2 regions of the Paenibacillus sp. FSL R5-192 genome follow, and region 1 is predicted to be linked to the other one. Evidence: predicted binding sites of a transcription regulator. Region 1 holds the regulator's gene; the other holds the start of a gene.
The links. Region 1 encodes CtsR, which represses protease genes until heat stress. Its sites were predicted from a motif close to ATGGTCAATAAAGGTCAAACA; they were not measured.

Region 1 (8,389 bases):
CACTCTAAGGGGTACATATATCAGATATCAGGCCATGATTTGGATTGATATAACTCTAGCGAATGGGGTGTAGGACAACATGGAAATTCAGAAATTGACGGTAGATGATTTTGAACCGGCGATGGCACTCTCCGAATATGCTTTTCAAGTAGTAATGAGTGAAGAACAGAAAGAAAAACGGCGGAGTCAATTTTCGTCACAGGATATATGGGGTGTATATGAGGACGGGCAGCTAGGAGCCAAACTTCACATCATTCCTTTTCAAACCTATATTCATGGCAGATCGTTCGAGATGGGCGGTATTGCGGGTGTTGCCACCTGGCCAGAGTATAGACGCAAAGGCTGGGTAGCGGGTCTGCTGAAGCATGCGTTGGAAGAAATGAATCGTAACAAACAGAGCATATCATTCTTGCATCCATTTTCTTTTGGTTTCTATCGGAAGTATGGATGGGAGACGTATGTTGAATTTAAACGTTATAAAGTACCTACAGCTCATTTGCCTTCGAAAAAAGCGACACCTGGAACAATTCGGCGTGGGGATCCAGGCCTCAGCATATTAAAGGAAGTATACAGTGCTTATGCTGAGCGTTATAACGGAACTCTGGTCCGGGATGATGAAAGGTGGGAGAATTCAGTTCTTGTTAATGGGACCAGCCAGAAGGCTGTATATTACGATGAAGCTGATGCAGCACAAGGTTATCTTTTATATGAGGTTAAGGAAAATAAGTTTACCATTAAAGAGATCATCTATCTGAATGAAGAGGCTAGGCAAGGGCTGTGGACCTTTATTGCTAACCATGATTCCATGATCCAGGAAGTTACGTTGCAGGCGCCTGCCAGTGATACGCTTGCCTTCCAATTGGATAACCCACGGATTCAGCAGGAGATTGTACCTTATTTTATGGCGCGTATCGTTAGTGTAGAGCAGTTTATATCCCAGTATCCATTTGCAAGCCAGGACTCACCGGTGCAGATTGTACTTCAGGTAGAGGATGCCCACGCTCCATGGAATGAAGGGGTATGGCAATTAAACGTAGCAATGAACGGAACAGCGTCCATATGGAAAACATCGGAGCCAATTACTGATGATCAGATCATTAAGGTGGATATTCAATCCCTTACCGCGGTGCTCATGGGATATCGCAGACCAACGGAAATGGCACGAATCGGAAGAATTCACGGACCGAACACAGCAATCAAGGCTTTGGAACAAGCGATTCCTGAACGGGAAACCTATTTGCTCGATTTCTTCTGATGACTATTCCCACTGCTCCATTTAACTTGATTAGCTTATATAGAAATACGGCGTGATTGAAAGACAAATGGACTTCTCCAGCAATTTTGGGGAGGTTTTTTTGTGTCTGGGGAATATTTCGTGTAAAATCGTAAAAAATGAATAGTGACCCCACTTGGCAAAACCACAAAATATGCTATAATGGTTATAAAGTCAAAGAAAGTCAAAGTCAACTAAAGGTTTAATACTTAAGTAGCTTTCTTTCTACAATCTGATGCATGATCGCCAATATACGGGATTCATTTCATCGGAGGATCAAGGGAATATTAAAGGACCTTCGTGCTTCCTTCGCTCTCCTGTTGGCACCTGTGGAAGCAAGATTCGCTGTTTCCATGATTGGTTAAATGGGTAGAGAAGGTGTACTCTGTGGGGGCGTGTGGGTCCTTATTGACTTAACGTTTCAGACAGTGGAGGATGATTGGATGCGTAATATCTCTGATATTATCGAACGATATCTGAAGAGTATTTTGCATGAAAGTCCCGAAGGAATGGTTGAAATTCAGCGTAATGATCTGGCAGATCAATTCTCATGTGTACCTTCCCAGATCAATTATGTCATCAGCACACGTTTTACACTCGAGAAGGGATACCTGGTAGAGAGTAAACGCGGCGGTGGTGGTTATGTTCGCATACAGCGCATTGAATTACCGGCCCAATCAGCTCTGCATAATCATTTGCACCATAGTATTGGTGAAGAGATCGGGCAGACAGCTGCCGAAGGTCTGATCTATCAATTGGAAGAAGCGCGCTTCTTGAACAAGCGGGAAGCCGGGTTGATGCGAGCTGCTGTATCTAGAGAGGTTATATTGGTCAAACTTCCTTACCGGGATCAAATTCGTGCCAGAATGTTGAAGGCGATGTTAATATCTTTGCTCGGTAAATGAAAACTATCGGGGTCAAAGGAGGTACATCAATATGCTGTGCCAAGAATGCAATAAACGTCCGGCGACACTTCATTTTACGAAGATCGTAAATGGAGAGAAGACGGAATTCCATATTTGTGAGTCATGTGCCCGTGAAAAAGGGGAAATGATCCCTGGAACAGCAGGTGGGTTTTCCATTCACAACTTGTTGTCAGGATTGCTTGATTTTGATCCAGCCGGCAAAAGTGGATCGGCAGGAACACCACCTGCAAAAGCTCTTCAATGTGAAGAGTGTGGTATGACGTACGCACAATTTAGTAAGATAGGCCGGTTCGGCTGCAGTTCATGTTATAAATATTTTGACAGTCGTCTGGATCCTTTGTTCAAGCGGGTTCATGGTAATACGTCCCATGTAGGCAAAGTGCCTGCACGAGCTGGTGGTCGCATCAAGGTGAAACGGCAAATTGCTGATCTGAAGCGTGAGCTCCAAGAGAGCATCGCACAAGAGGAATTTGAAGAGGCGGCTCAGATCCGTGACCAGATCAGAGGACTTGAAAAAGGAATAGCTCAGGAGTAAAGTTTGTCATGAGTAGGAGGGATGCGTAATGCCTAATCTGCGCTTTACAGAGAAGGCGCTCAGCGACTGGATGCGCAGTGATGCGGCTGATTCCGAAATTGTCATTAGCAGCCGTGTCCGGATTGCACGCAACCTTCAGCATGTTCCGTTTCCGATGCTGGCTTCCAATGAGCAATCGGAAGAGGTGCTGAATAAGCTGAGCGAAGTACTTCAATACGATGACGTTCATGCCTTTGGGGATTTTCATACGTTGGATCTGATCGATATTGACGAACTCGACAAACGGGTGCTGGTGGAGAAACATCTCATCAGTCCAAGTCTTGCGAATGAATCCAGGAATGGTGCGGTTATTCTCAGTGAGGATGAGTCAGTCAGTATTATGATTAACGAAGAGGATCATCTTCGTATCCAGTGCCTCTATCCGGGGTTCCAGGTGAAAGAAGCCTGGGAGAAAGCTTCCGCAATAGATGATGCTTTTGAAGCGCATGTGGATTATGCTTTTGATGATCGCAGAGGATACTTAACCAGCTGTCCTACTAATGTAGGTACAGGTGTCAGAGCATCGGTTATGATGCACTTGCCTGCCCTGGTGATGACGCAACAGATAGGCCGTATTCTAACCGCAGTTTCCCAAGTGGGATTGACGGTAAGAGGAATATACGGTGAAGGTAGCGAGGCGATGGGTAACCTGTTCCAGATCTCGAATCAGATTACATTGGGACAGACCGAACAGGAAGTCATTGAGAACCTGCATGGTGTTGTGTTACAGATGATTGGTCATGAACGTACAGCGAGAGAACGGTTAATTACCGACTCCAGACTTCGGATTACGGATCGGGTCATGCGTTCTTATGGCATATTGTCTCATGCAGCTATTGTTGATTCCAAGGAAGCTGCACAGCGCTTATCGGATGTACGCCTTGGGGTGGATCTCGGATTGTTGGATGGACTGTCCATCACGGTAATGAATGAGTTGAATGTGATGACACAGCCGGGATTTTTGCAGAAAACATTCGGGGAAGATATGCGCACAGATGAGCGTGACATATACCGTGCTCAGTTGATTCGTGATACGATCAATGCAGCGAAGCAGTCCTAGTTTAGCCTGATATAGTATTGAATTATGGTTTCATGCCGCATTGCGGCTTTTATATAATAAGGCATGTACAAATGCCAAATGACTTTATTCGCAGCACGGCTGCAAACAAAAATGATATGAAGAATACGACGGTTATTTCATTACATGACCTCGTTTTATCCAAAACCATGGAGGTGCAGGAGATATGATGTTTGGAAGATTTACGGAACGGGCCCAAAAGGTGCTCGCACTCGCGCAGGAAGAAGCTGTCCGTCTCGGTCATAATAACATCGGTACTGAGCATATTTTGCTCGGCCTCATTCGTGAAGGCGAAGGCATCGCAGCCAAAGCACTGATCGGCCTGGGACTCGGATTGGAAAAAATTCAGGATGAAGTAGAAACGCTGATTGGCCGTGGCCAAGAGCAACCTACCAACATTGCATATACGCCACGTGCGAAAAAAGTAATTGAACTGTCTATGGATGAAGCTCGTAAATTGGGCCACACTTATGTAGGCACAGAGCATATCCTGCTTGGATTGATTCGTGAAGGCGAGGGTGTTGCAGCACGTGTGCTCAATAACCTGGGAATTAGTCTGAACAAAGCACGGCAACAAGTGTTGCAATTGCTTGGCAGCAGTGAAGCTGTATCCAGCCATAATGGCACACCTGCCAATGTCAGCACACCAACGCTGGACAGTCTGGCACGTGACCTCACGGCATACGCCAGAGAGAATAACCTTGACCCGGTCATTGGACGTAGTAAAGAAATTGAACGTGTCATCCAGGTGCTCAGCCGTCGTACGAAGAACAACCCGGTATTGATCGGTGAGCCAGGTGTAGGTAAAACAGCGATTGCTGAAGGCCTTGCACAAAAAATCATTGCAAATGAGATTCCGGAAACATTGCGCGACAAACGTGTAATGACCCTGGATATGGGTTCAGTAGTCGCTGGAACCAAATATCGTGGTGAGTTCGAAGATCGTCTGAAAAAAATCATGGATGAGATTCGCCAAGCAGGTAACATTGTCCTGTTTATCGACGAATTGCATACCTTGATTGGCGCAGGCGGGGCTGAAGGTGCCATCGATGCTTCTAACATTTTGAAACCGGCTCTGGCTCGTGGAGAATTGCAATGTATCGGTGCGACAACACTGGATGAATATCGTAAATACATCGAGAAGGATGCAGCGCTTGAGCGTCGTTTCCAACCGATTACTGTAGATCAGCCTTCTCCAGAAGAAGCGATTCAAATCTTGCACGGCTTGCGTGACCGTTATGAGGCGCATCACCGCGTGAAAATTACGGACGAAGCAATTGTGCAGGCCGTTAAACTGTCTGACCGTTACATTACAGACCGTTTCCTGCCAGATAAAGCGATTGACCTGATTGATGAAGCGGGTTCCAAAGTAAGATTGAACTCTTACACGATCCCACCAAACCTGAAACAACTGGAAAGCCGTCTGGAAGATATCCGTAAGGAAAAAGACGCTGCAGTTCAAAGTCAGGAGTTCGAAAAAGCAGCAGCTCTGCGTGATACGGAACAAAAAATCCGTGAAGAGCTGGATGTAACGAAGAACCAGTGGAAAGAGAAACAAGGTCGCACCGATTCCGAGGTTACTCCTGAGGATATCGCACAAGTGGTAGCCAGCTGGACAGGAATCCCTGTGAACCAACTGAAAGAAGAAGAGACACAGCGTCTGATGAATCTGGAGTCTATTCTACATGAACGTGTCATCGGTCAGGATGAGGCAGTGAAGTCTGTCAGCCGTGCGGTTCGTCGTGCTCGTGCGGGACTTAAAGATCCAAAACGTCCGATGGGTTCATTCATTTTCCTCGGCCCTACAGGGGTAGGTAAAACAGAACTTGCTCGTGCTCTGGCTGAAGCGATGTTCGGCGATGAAAATGCAGTAATCCGGATTGATATGTCCGAGTATGGTGAGAAGCACTCGACTTCCCGACTTGTCGGAGCGCCTCCAGGATATGTTGGGTACGAAGAAGGTGGCCAGCTGACAGAGAAAGTTCGTCGCAAACCATATTCCGTAGTCCTGCTCGATGAAATCGAGAAAGCACATCCAGAAGTATTCAATATCTTGTTACAAGTGCTTGAGGATGGTCGTCTGACGGATTCCAAAGGTCGCGTCGTTGACTTCCGCAATACGCTGATCATTCTAACATCCAACGTGGGTGCCGAAGCGATCAAACGTAACTCTACACTGGGCTTCACTGCAGTTGTAGATGCAGGAGCAGATTATGACAACATGAAGGGGAAAGTGATGGATGAGCTGAAGAAAAGCTTCCGTCCAGAGTTCCTTAACCGGATTGATGAAATTATCGTGTTCCACTCACTTGAAGAAAAACACATCGCTGAAATTGTTACGCTTATGAGTGAAGAACTTCGTAAACGACTGCTTGAACATGAGGTCGATTTCGAACTCACTGACAATGCCAAGTCTTTCCTTGCGAAGTCAGGCTTTGATCCAGCTTACGGTGCGCGTCCGCTTCGTCGGGCGATCCAGAAGCATATCGAGGACAAATTGTCCGAAGAGTTGCTCACAGGTAACGTAACCAAAGGGGATTCATTGCTCATCGACGAAGAGAACGGTGCACTGTCTGTTACGAAAAAAGACGTAGTCGTTCCGTCCAATGAGGAAATCGAAACTAAATAATATTTAGCAAGCTTTGGAGTTAAACTTCAGCTTGTATTGATCCATAATCCTTAATCAAATCCTTCTCGGCTTCGGCCGGGGAGGATTTTTTGCACTTTGGACAGAAGACGGACATGATTATGTCAGGAACATGTGTAAAGTTTGCGATAATCCTTTACGAAAAATCTCAAACAATGGTAAACTTTTAGTAACCCTGCACGTCAGGGAGTTTGGGTGAAATTCGTCGAATAATGCAAAATGCTGTTATAAAATTAAATTATAGGAGTGCTGAAGTGGCCAAAGTTAAAACCAAGTTTCAATGTACGGAATGCGGCTATGAAGCCCCCAAGTGGTACGGTAAGTGTCCGGGTTGTCAGTCATGGAATTCAATGGTGGAAGAAACAGAGACGGTGGTCAAAACACAAGGGAGAAATTCTCCTCTGTTTGACAGTAAAGATAAACCGCTTCCTATCATAGATATAGATAGCGGTCAGGAACCGCGTGTACAGACTGGAATCGGAGAGTTGAACCGGGTATTGGGTGGCGGAATCGTTCCGGGTTCACTCGTTCTGGTGGGCGGAGATCCGGGTATTGGTAAATCAACGTTGATGTTGCAGACGTCCCATGCTTTGACGCATTCGGGTTTGCGTGTGTTATATGTTTCCGGTGAGGAATCAGTCAAGCAAACCAAATTGCGGGCCGACCGTCTCGGGGCACTCTCTGCCGAGTTGTATGTACTGTGTGAAACCAATATGGAACGTGTAGAGGAAGCGGTGGATCAGATCCAGCCGCATTTTCTGGTCATCGACTCCATTCAGACGGTATATCTTCCCGAAGTTACCAGTGCGCCTGGTAGTGTTGCACAGGTAAGGGAATGTACGTCAAGGTTCATGCGGATTGCCAAAGGCAGAGGCATTGCAACGGTTCTTGTGGGGCATGTTACCAAAGAAGGTGCCATTGCTGGTCCACGTATGTTAGAACATATGGTGGATTGCGTGCTTTATTTTGAAGGAGAACGGCATCATACGTATCGCCTGCTGCGTGCGGTGAAGAACCGTTTTGGTTCCACCAATGAGATTGGTATTTTTGAAATGGGCGAGGATGGACTTCGTGAGGTGGGCAATCCGTCCGAACTCTTTTTGTCGGAACGTCCACTGGGTGTAGCAGGTTCAACGGTAGTTGCCAGTATGGAGGGGACACGTCCTCTACTCGTGGAATTACAGGCGTTGATCTCGACGACCCATTTTCCTTCTCCTCGCCGTATGGCAACAGGGGTAGATCTGCATCGATTAAATCTGATCATTGCAGTGCTGGAGAAACGGATGGGCATGTTTTTACAGACCCAGGATGCGTATCTGAACGTGGCTGGTGGAGTACGATTGGATGAGCCCGCTGTAGACTTGGCGGTTGCCGTAAGCATTGCATCCAGTTTGAGAGATGTGCCGACCAAGCCGGATGACGTCATCTTTGGCGAGATCGGTCTGACAGGTGAAGTTCGAGCCGTATCACGGGCCGAACAACGAGTGAAGGAAGCCGCAAAGCTGGGCTTCAAACGAGTCATTTTACCAGAAAAAAGCTTAAAGGGCTGGAAACATCCTCGCGGGATACAACTGATCGGTGTGAATACCGTGGCAGATGCACTAGCGGTTGCTTTAGATTAGGGGGCATAACAAGATGAAAGATATGAGCCAACTGGATAATATGAATGAGTTGTTAAGGCTGATCGCACCAGGTACACCTTTCCGCGAAGGTCTGGAAAATGTGCTGCGCGCCAAGACGGGCGCACTGCTTGTTGTAGGATACAGCCCTGAAGTAATGGAAGTGGTGGATGGGGGATTCTCAATTAACTGTGATTTCTCCCCGAACTATCTGTACGAACTCGCCAAGATGGATGGAGCCATTATTCTTAGCGAGGATTTGAAGCGTATTC
Region 2 (8,389 bases), on a different contig from region 1:
CTTCAAGCGTCTCACCAAGGCAGAAGATTGGAGTCAATCCGTGACGGAATGCTGCATGCAACTTTTTATTGACAGTCTCATCGGTTTCCGCAAAATATTGACGGCGCTCCGAGTGACCAATAATGACATAATCCACACCCAGGTCTTTCAGCATCACGCCGCTGATTTCACCTGTGAATGCACCGTTATCTTCAAAATGAAGATTTTGTGCACCAATTTTGATGTTTGTGCCTTTAACAGCTTCTACCAGGGATGGCAGATTTGTAAACGGTGCGCAGATTACAGTCTCCACGCCTTCAACTTCCGCTTTTCCTTTAACTTCCTGAATGAAGTCATTGGATTCGGAAACCGTTTTGAACATTTTCCAGTTACCTGCGATAATCGGTGTTCTCATGGGTTTCAACTCCTTCATGCTATAGACTACTAAAACTTACTTGTCGTTCAATGCCACTACGCCTGGAAGTACTTTACCTTCCATGAACTCGAGCGATGCACCGCCACCTGTAGAGATGTGGTTCATTTTGTCAGCCAATTTGAACTTCTCAGCTGCTGCTGCGGAGTCACCGCCACCAATTACAGTGTAAGCTTCTGTCTCAGCGCAAGCTTCCGCTACTGCACGAGTACCGTGGGAGAATGGCTCGATTTCAAATACGCCCATTGGTCCGTTCCACACAACCAATTTGGAGTTTTTGATTACGTCAGCATAGATCTCACGTGTTTTAGGACCGATGTCGATGCCTTCCCAATCTGCTGGGATGCCGTCGATGTCAACGATTTGTGTGTTTGCTTTCGCACTGAAATCGTCAGACACTACGATATCTACCGGCAGGTAGAAGTTTTTGCCCAGTTTTTTCGCTTTTTCGATGAAACCGAGAGCAACATCAAGTTTGGAATCATCCAGCAAGGATTGTCCAATTTCATGTCCTTGTGCTTTGAAGAACGTGTAAGTCAGACCGCCACCAATGATTACGTTGTCTGCAATGTTCAGCAGGTTGTCGATTACATCGATTTTGTCCTTAACTTTGGATCCACCAATGATAGCTGTGAAAGGACGCTCAGGGTTGGAGATTGCTTTACCCAACACTTCAAGTTCTTTCTCCATCAACAAACCGGACACTGCTGGAAGCAAGTGAGCGATTCCTTCAGTCGAAGCATGTGCTCTGTGAGCCGCGCCAAACGCATCATTAACGAAAACGTCAGCCAGTTCAGCAAATTGTTTTGCCAGTTCCGGATCGTTTTTCTCTTCGCCTGCGTGGAAACGAACGTTTTCAAGCAACAATACGTCACCGTTGTTCAGTTCAGCGATTTGAGCTTTAACAGCGTCACCAACAGAATCGTCAGCTTTAACAACTGTTTTACCAAGCAATTCAGACAAACGCTCAGCTGCTGGAGTCAAACGCAAGGATTCAACCACTTCGCCGTTAGGACGACCCATGTGGCTTGCCAAAATGACTTTAGCGCCTTTTTCAATCAAGAAGTTGATTGTAGGAAGCGTTGCACGAATACGTTTGTCATCTGTAATTTTACCATCTTCGAGCGGCACATTGAAATCTACACGGACAAAAGCCCGTTTTCCTGTCAATTCGATATCGCGTACACTTTTTTTGTTCATCTGTATTTCCTCCGCACCCATGTATTTGGTGGACCAATCAAGAGCTAAAATCCCTCGTCAATCCTGGTGTTTTTGAGAAATTTGCAAAATGTAGATATATAAAGAGCGGAAACAATATAGCATCTGTTTCCGCTCTATGTTATTACAGATATTACTTAATCATTTTTGCAAAGTGCTCCAAAGTGCGAACCAATTGTGCAGTGTAGGACATTTCATTGTCATACCAAGCTACAGTTTTAACCAATTGTTGGTCGCCAACAGTCAGAACTTTAGTTTGAGTTGCATCAAACAGGGAACCGAAAGTGATTCCTTGGATATCGGAAGATACGATTTCGTCTTCTGTGTATCCGAAAGTTTCTGGATCGGAAGCTTCTTGCATAGCTGCGTTAACTTCTTCAGCAGTTACTTTTTTGTTCAGAACAGTTACGAGCTCAGTCAGGGAACCAGTAGCTACTGGTACACGTTGAGCTGCACCATCAAGGATGCCTTGCAGTTCTGGGATTACCAGACCGATTGCTTTAGCAGCACCAGTTGTGTTAGGGATGATGTTTTCAGCTGCTGCGCGAGCACGACGGAAGTCACCTTTAGGGTGTGGAGCATCCAACGTGTTTTGGTCGCCAGTGTAAGCGTGAATTGTAGTCATCAAACCTTGAACGATTCCGAATTTGTCTTGCAGTGTTTTTGCCATAGGTGCCAGGCAGTTTGTTGTGCAAGATGCGCCGGAGATTACAGTTTCAGTACCGTCGAGGATTTCATGGTTTACGTTGTAAACGATGGTTTTCATGTCGCCAGTAGCTGGTGCGGAGATAACAACTTTCTTAGCTCCACCTTTCAAGTGTTTCTCAGCTGCTTCTTTAGTTGTGAAGAAACCGGTACATTCCAGAACGATATCTACGCCCAGGTCGCCCCAAGGAAGTTCTTCCGGGTTACGGTTAGCCAATACTTTAACTTCTTTGCCGTTCACTTTGAAGAAGCCATCGTGTACTTCAACATCGCCATCGAAGCGACCTTGAGTTGTATCATATTTGAGCAAATGAGCGAGCATTTTAGCGTCAGTCAAGTCGTTGATTGCTACTACCTCGATGCCTGCTACATTTTGAATACGGCGGAATGCCAAGCGTCCAATACGTCCAAAACCGTTAATACCTACTTTAATCATGAGTAAGTTCCTCCCAAGTTTTGATTAATTTTTTTATGAAACTTATATATTCAAGACAGACGGTGAAGTCCGTCAAGACAACAATAGTTGTGATGCAAAGTAAAACCTTATTCCATTTCAGCAACGATGACTTCGGCAGCAGCCTCATCAATAATCAGAATATCTTCCTGACCAAATCGTAACACGGAATGTATAGCAGCAGCTTTGCTTTTGCCACCTGCAATTCCAATCACAACATCGGTTCGTTCAATATCCTGAAGTCGCATACCCAGTGTAAGCATGGTATGTACCACCTTACCCTGATCATTAAAGTAATAACCGAAAGATTCAGATACGGCCCCTTGCTCCTGAAGTTCATCTATAATCTCCGTCGCAAGTTTGCGTCTTTTGGCCATCTCTACGGCATCACCAATTCCATGAATAACAATCCGTGATTGCCTGATCAGCTGCAGAATCTCCTGAACACTAGGGTCCTGGATTAATGATTCATAGGCATGATCACTGAGCAAATCCGGTACATGCAGGAGTTTGTATTGCGCCCCTACCCGTTTTGCCATTGTGGATGCGATCGTATTAGCCTGAATTTCAAGGCTTTCTCCAAGTCCACCGCGTGCCGGTACGAACCAGACACCTTTGAGCGATGTTGGCGGATTTAGTTGTTCTGCGACTTCGGCCGTTGTTGAACCACCAGTAACGGCGACAACGTCGTTGTCACTCATGATATTGCCGAGAGCCTTCGCTCCGGCTCTGCCCAGTTCCCTTTTGGCAAATGGAGAAACGTCCGAATCGCCAGGAACCACAACTACCTTTTGCAGACCGTAGGCTTGCTTGATGCGCTCTTCCAGCTCGGATAATCCGAACAGCTCTTTGGCTACGGGCTCTAACTGCTGCAGCAAATCATACCCTGCCTCGCTGATCTTCATTCCTGCACTGTCAATTTCAATAAGTCCCTGAGCCTTTAACAGATCGGTCTCAGCCCTCAGAACCCGCTCGGTCATCTGCATGGAATTAGCTAACGTTCTCCGTCCGATCACATCCGATAACATGATCTGTTGCAGAATCGTATACCTCTTTTTCAAGATATCCATGAGATCAGGCAGAAGCTGCTTTTGTACTTCTAAAATCGTTCGCATGCTTTCCACTCCCGCAAGTTCTCGTTCTAAGCTCTCTTTCGTGGCCCTAAAACGTCCCGGGTTAACTTTTTAAGTCCCACGTCTATTCTACCTAAAACTGACGTGACATGCAAGTGTTTCAACGTGTTATTTCGACACGCATGCAGCGTTTGTACGCGCCTATTTTCACAATCTTAGACTTCCATGATCTAGGACTAGCTCACGCATACCATATATAGAAGAAACAAATGAATTCAATCTACATATCGCTCAGAATCACATTTCATACGGCATGTCCAAAACCTCTAATAGCATTTACTTAAATGCACTCTTTATCCACTCTTCTTCATCATGATCATTTTTAGGTTAATCCAAACCAATACCACAACGAACTGCTTGCAATTAAATATTTCATGAGCTATAATCATTATTGCTGTCACATAATGTGCGCCCGTGGTCCAATGGATATGACGTAGGCCTCCGAAGCCTGAGATCCAAGTTCGATTCTTGGCGGGCGCGCCATTTTTATTTAACAGCTCATAACCCATTTAACCAATGAAACCGGAAAGGTTTCTTTTTTTTGCAAGTTAGTTTGACTTTCTTTGACTTTTTGTTTGGAATTGTTTATTATGTGGGTAATACGGTAACAGTTTAAGTATAAACACCAATAACATTTACATTCCAAGGAGGTTTTTCACGTGAGTTTTATTCCAATGGTCGTTGAACAGAGCAACCGGGGTGAGCGCGCCTACGACATCTACTCCAGATTGCTGAAGGATCGTATTATTTTCCTTGGTAGCGATGTTAATGACGTAGTGGCTAATGCCATTATGGCACAGATGTTGTTCCTGGCTGCGGAAGATCCGGAGAAAGACATTCACTTATACATCAACAGCCCAGGCGGATCGATTACAGCCGGTATGGCGATTTACGATACAATGCAATTCATCAAACCGGATGTATCTACCATCTGTGTAGGTATGGCGGCTTCCATGGGTGCATTCTTGTTGAATGCCGGTGCAAAAGGTAAACGTTTTGCATTACCAAACAGTGAAATTATGATTCACCAACCACTTGGTGGTGCACAAGGTCAGGCTTCTGACATCGAAATCCGTGCTCGTCGCATCCTGAAAATGCGTGATACCTTGAACCGCATCATCTCTGAGCGTTCAGGTCAACCGCTAGAGCGGATTGAGAAAGATACAGATCGTGACTACTTCATGAGTGCTGCTGAAGCCGCCGATTACGGTATCATTGATAAAGTCATCGAAAACGTAGGATCACAAGGCATCTAAGTGTGACGTAGACCACGGTCTATGCGTTAACATAATCAACACCTACGTAATCAGCAACATATAATTGTGTTGTCTATACGAGAAGAAGCCCTCATCATAATCATGATGGGGGCTTCTTTTTTCATTTTATAAGGAAGAAAACTTAAGAGTGCACAATAATGATTCTTTATTTGGTTCCAGATACATTACTGAAAGGTTCTGTGCCTTTAGGGAGAAGCTCTTTATACGTAAATGGCATTTCAGGGAATCCTTCTGCGTACGCCGTATACTCATACAACTGGAAGAACACAACTACACCCGTTGGTGTCACATAGAAATCTTGATCTTTATTCAGCCCTTTGTATCCGTCGAGGTATCCACCGCGGCCTTTCAGTTGCTCACCCACTTTTTTACTCAACGTCTCGCGCATCGTTTTGTTATTTTGCAGCACATCATCTAACGTAAGCTCCTTGCCTGTGTCCAGTGCAAAGGTGTGTCCCGTACGGTATGTCATGCCATGAGCGCCAGCATAATCCTCATATCGTTGTGTAATGAGTCCCAGCACGCCTTTTTCGTTGTACGTCACTACATAGGAGCTCTCAAATGCATATGGACGGTTGGCTGTTGCACCGCCGAATTCAGATGTCTGTTTCTTGAAGTCAGCTACATACGCATCCACTTCGTCTTTCAGCACTTTATTGATCGCCGCTTCAGCTTCTTTGCTGGCAAGTCCACTCACCTGTGGATATTGAACATCTACTTCAGCATTTTTCACAGTGACATTAACTGTTGCCGCTTTAATTTTAACGTTATTTTGTTTCACCTTGCTGAGTGTCAACGTTTTGGTTTTGCTATCCCAATTCCCCTGTACACCCAGATAATCTCTCATTGCCGAGAATGGGATATATAATCTGCCGTTGATCAGCTTTGCGTCCACTTGAGGATAATAGTTGTTAATTCGAACACTCGGCTCGCCATCCAATAGGCTGATCGTCATTGTGTTATTGGCTGCTGTCAAAGCGTACTCTTTGGTTTTCGCATCATATTTCAGCGTTCCACCTGCCACATCTTTAACTGCCGTAAGAGATACCCAAGTTGAACCACCTTGAAGAAGTCCTTTTTGAGTCAGTGTTTTTCCACCCGACTTCAGGGTCACCTCAGCTGTGGTTGTCACTTTCGAGGATACCGATGCCGCCTGAACCGAACTGTCCTGCCACACCGAACCGCTACCTACAATAATTCCTGCTGCGAGCAATGCACTTGTCCATTTTTTCCATGATGTCATATATAAAACTCCTCTCCGAATTCACAATTAGGGATCATTGCGTATGTAATCCTGACCTGATCGCATATCTCATACGCTCACCTCTCTATTATAATTAACCCGATTTCGGAAAGGTTTACAGCTCGAGTTACAATGTTGATGAATATCAGTAGGAAAATATATGGGGATATGACCTTTTTGTCACGAACAACTATACAAAAAAGATACCAATATACAACATTTCATGTTGCTTCGAATAAAGTTCCCTCCTATCTAACTTCATCAAAGTTTGCTTTTCCAACAAAAAAAGACTCTGTCCACAGGACAAAGTCTTTGTCATTATTTCGTTGTACCCTTCAAATGACACTTATAAAGGTTACTTGAGCTTACAATCCTTAGTTCACTCTTGTTTATTTCATTTCATACGTGATATTCAGGATTGTGCTTACTTTAACCTGGCCTGTTTCAATCTCAGTGCCACCTGCTGTATCTTGTGCTTTGGACATCAACGCCTCGCTTGCATAGAATACAGGCACATTGGCATCACCTTGGCTCACGGAAAGAACAGCACCCAGTTGACGTTTAACTGCTTTTGCAATGGCGCCCGCTTTCACATCTGCATTGGCAACAGCTTTTTCAATCACTTGGGACTCATAACTTTCCGGATTTTCTACAGTAAAGCGCACGTTTTCAATATTGTTGGCACCCGCACCCGAAGCAGCATCGAGCAACTCGCCAATCTTATCCATCTGACGATATGTGACTGTCAGCGTATGATGCGCTGTATATCCTTTAATTTGTTGTCCGTCTTTTTCGCTATACGTATAGTTGGGTTGTACAGAGAACTGACTCGTTTGAATGTCGTCTGCACTGATCTTCCACGTATTCTTCAGCAAGTTGGATACCTTTTGAACTTTGGCAGCATTCGCTTTTTGAGCAGATGCAGCTGTCTCTGCAGTACTGTTCACACCAATGGACAGATAAGCGATATCAGGCTTCACCTGAATCTCACCTTTACCCACAACATTAATCACATTCTGTTGTACACCCTGAACCTCTGCAGCGTAAGCATAGTTACCTGGTGCAACCCATGCTGTTCCTCCAATAAGCAACGTACTTGCCACCAGCACCGCACCAAACGGTTTCATCCATTGTTTACCCATCACGATAGCCTCCTTATGTGTTAACATCTCAAACTTTAAACGATTTGATACCTTAACAGACGGGACAAATTCCATAATGTTGCACTTGACGATAGCATAAACGTGAAAAACACAAAAAAGCCCCTTTCGGGACTTCTTCATTAGATTGATCATATCTTATTGGTTTTCGAGCTCTTCCTTGCTTACCAGACTAACTAAAGCGTTTACAGCCTGTTCGGCATCCGCGCCTTCTGCACTAATCTGGATTTCCGTACCTGTGCTAATTGCAAGGCTCATGATCCCCATGATACTTTTTGCATTAACTTTTTTGTCGTCCTTCTCGACGAACACTTCAGACGAGTACTTATTCGCTTCTTGAACGAACAGTGCCGCAGGTCTGGCATGGAGACCCGTTTTCAAACGGACAACTACCGGGTGCTTTGTCATGGAAACTTACCCCCTATTATGAAATCTGGACATTAAATACACAATTATATTTATACAACATTATACCATTAACCCGTGCAGGACACTAGAAGAAAAAACTCAGGGTGCTTTGGAGGACATTATCTTGCCCTAATTTCATCTTTTGCACAGCGCATCCAATGACCTAAGTGAGTCTCCCAGATCCTTAACGGCTGACTTTCCCGACCTTGTTACTTTACCCTACTCCGTCTTAACCATAACGTTCTGTGCGTACTTTCTCAGCCAGCTCATCAATTTTACGAAGCCGATGGTTCACTCCCGACTTGCTGACTGTACCTTTAAGGAGCTCGCCAACTTCCTTCAAGTTGATATCCGGATGAGCGAGTCGAACTTCCGCCAC

Region 2: clpP (ATP-dependent Clp endopeptidase proteolytic subunit ClpP) is a predicted target of CtsR. The motif match lies at 4,473-4,493, and genes of this name have one in related genera.

The regions. Positions count from the first base shown of each region.
Region 1 covers NZ_ASPR01000017.1:54,915-63,303, reverse strand. The annotation lists gene C161_RS16725 (GNAT family N-acetyltransferase) at 80-1,255, shown strand; gene C161_RS16720 (CtsR family transcriptional regulator) at 1,717-2,178, shown strand; gene C161_RS16715 (UvrB/UvrC motif-containing protein) at 2,210-2,734, shown strand; gene C161_RS16710 (protein arginine kinase) at 2,763-3,833, shown strand; gene C161_RS16705 (ATP-dependent Clp protease ATP-binding subunit) at 4,018-6,480, shown strand; gene radA (DNA repair protein RadA) at 6,753-8,120, shown strand; gene disA (DNA integrity scanning diadenylate cyclase DisA) at 8,134-8,389, shown strand, end outside.
Region 2 covers NZ_ASPR01000078.1:119,020-127,408, forward strand. The annotation lists gene tpiA (triose-phosphate isomerase) at 1-394, opposite strand, end outside; gene C161_RS29325 (phosphoglycerate kinase) at 431-1,612, opposite strand; gene gap (type I glyceraldehyde-3-phosphate dehydrogenase) at 1,764-2,771, opposite strand; gene C161_RS29335 (sugar-binding transcriptional regulator) at 2,879-3,904, opposite strand; tRNA gene C161_RS29340 (tRNA-Arg) at 4,331-4,405, shown strand; gene clpP (ATP-dependent Clp endopeptidase proteolytic subunit ClpP) at 4,582-5,178, shown strand; gene C161_RS29350 (stalk domain-containing protein) at 5,345-6,442, opposite strand; gene C161_RS29355 (SIMPL domain-containing protein) at 6,832-7,584, opposite strand; gene C161_RS29360 (HPr family phosphocarrier protein) at 7,741-8,010, opposite strand; gene whiA (DNA-binding protein WhiA) at 8,240-8,389, opposite strand, start outside.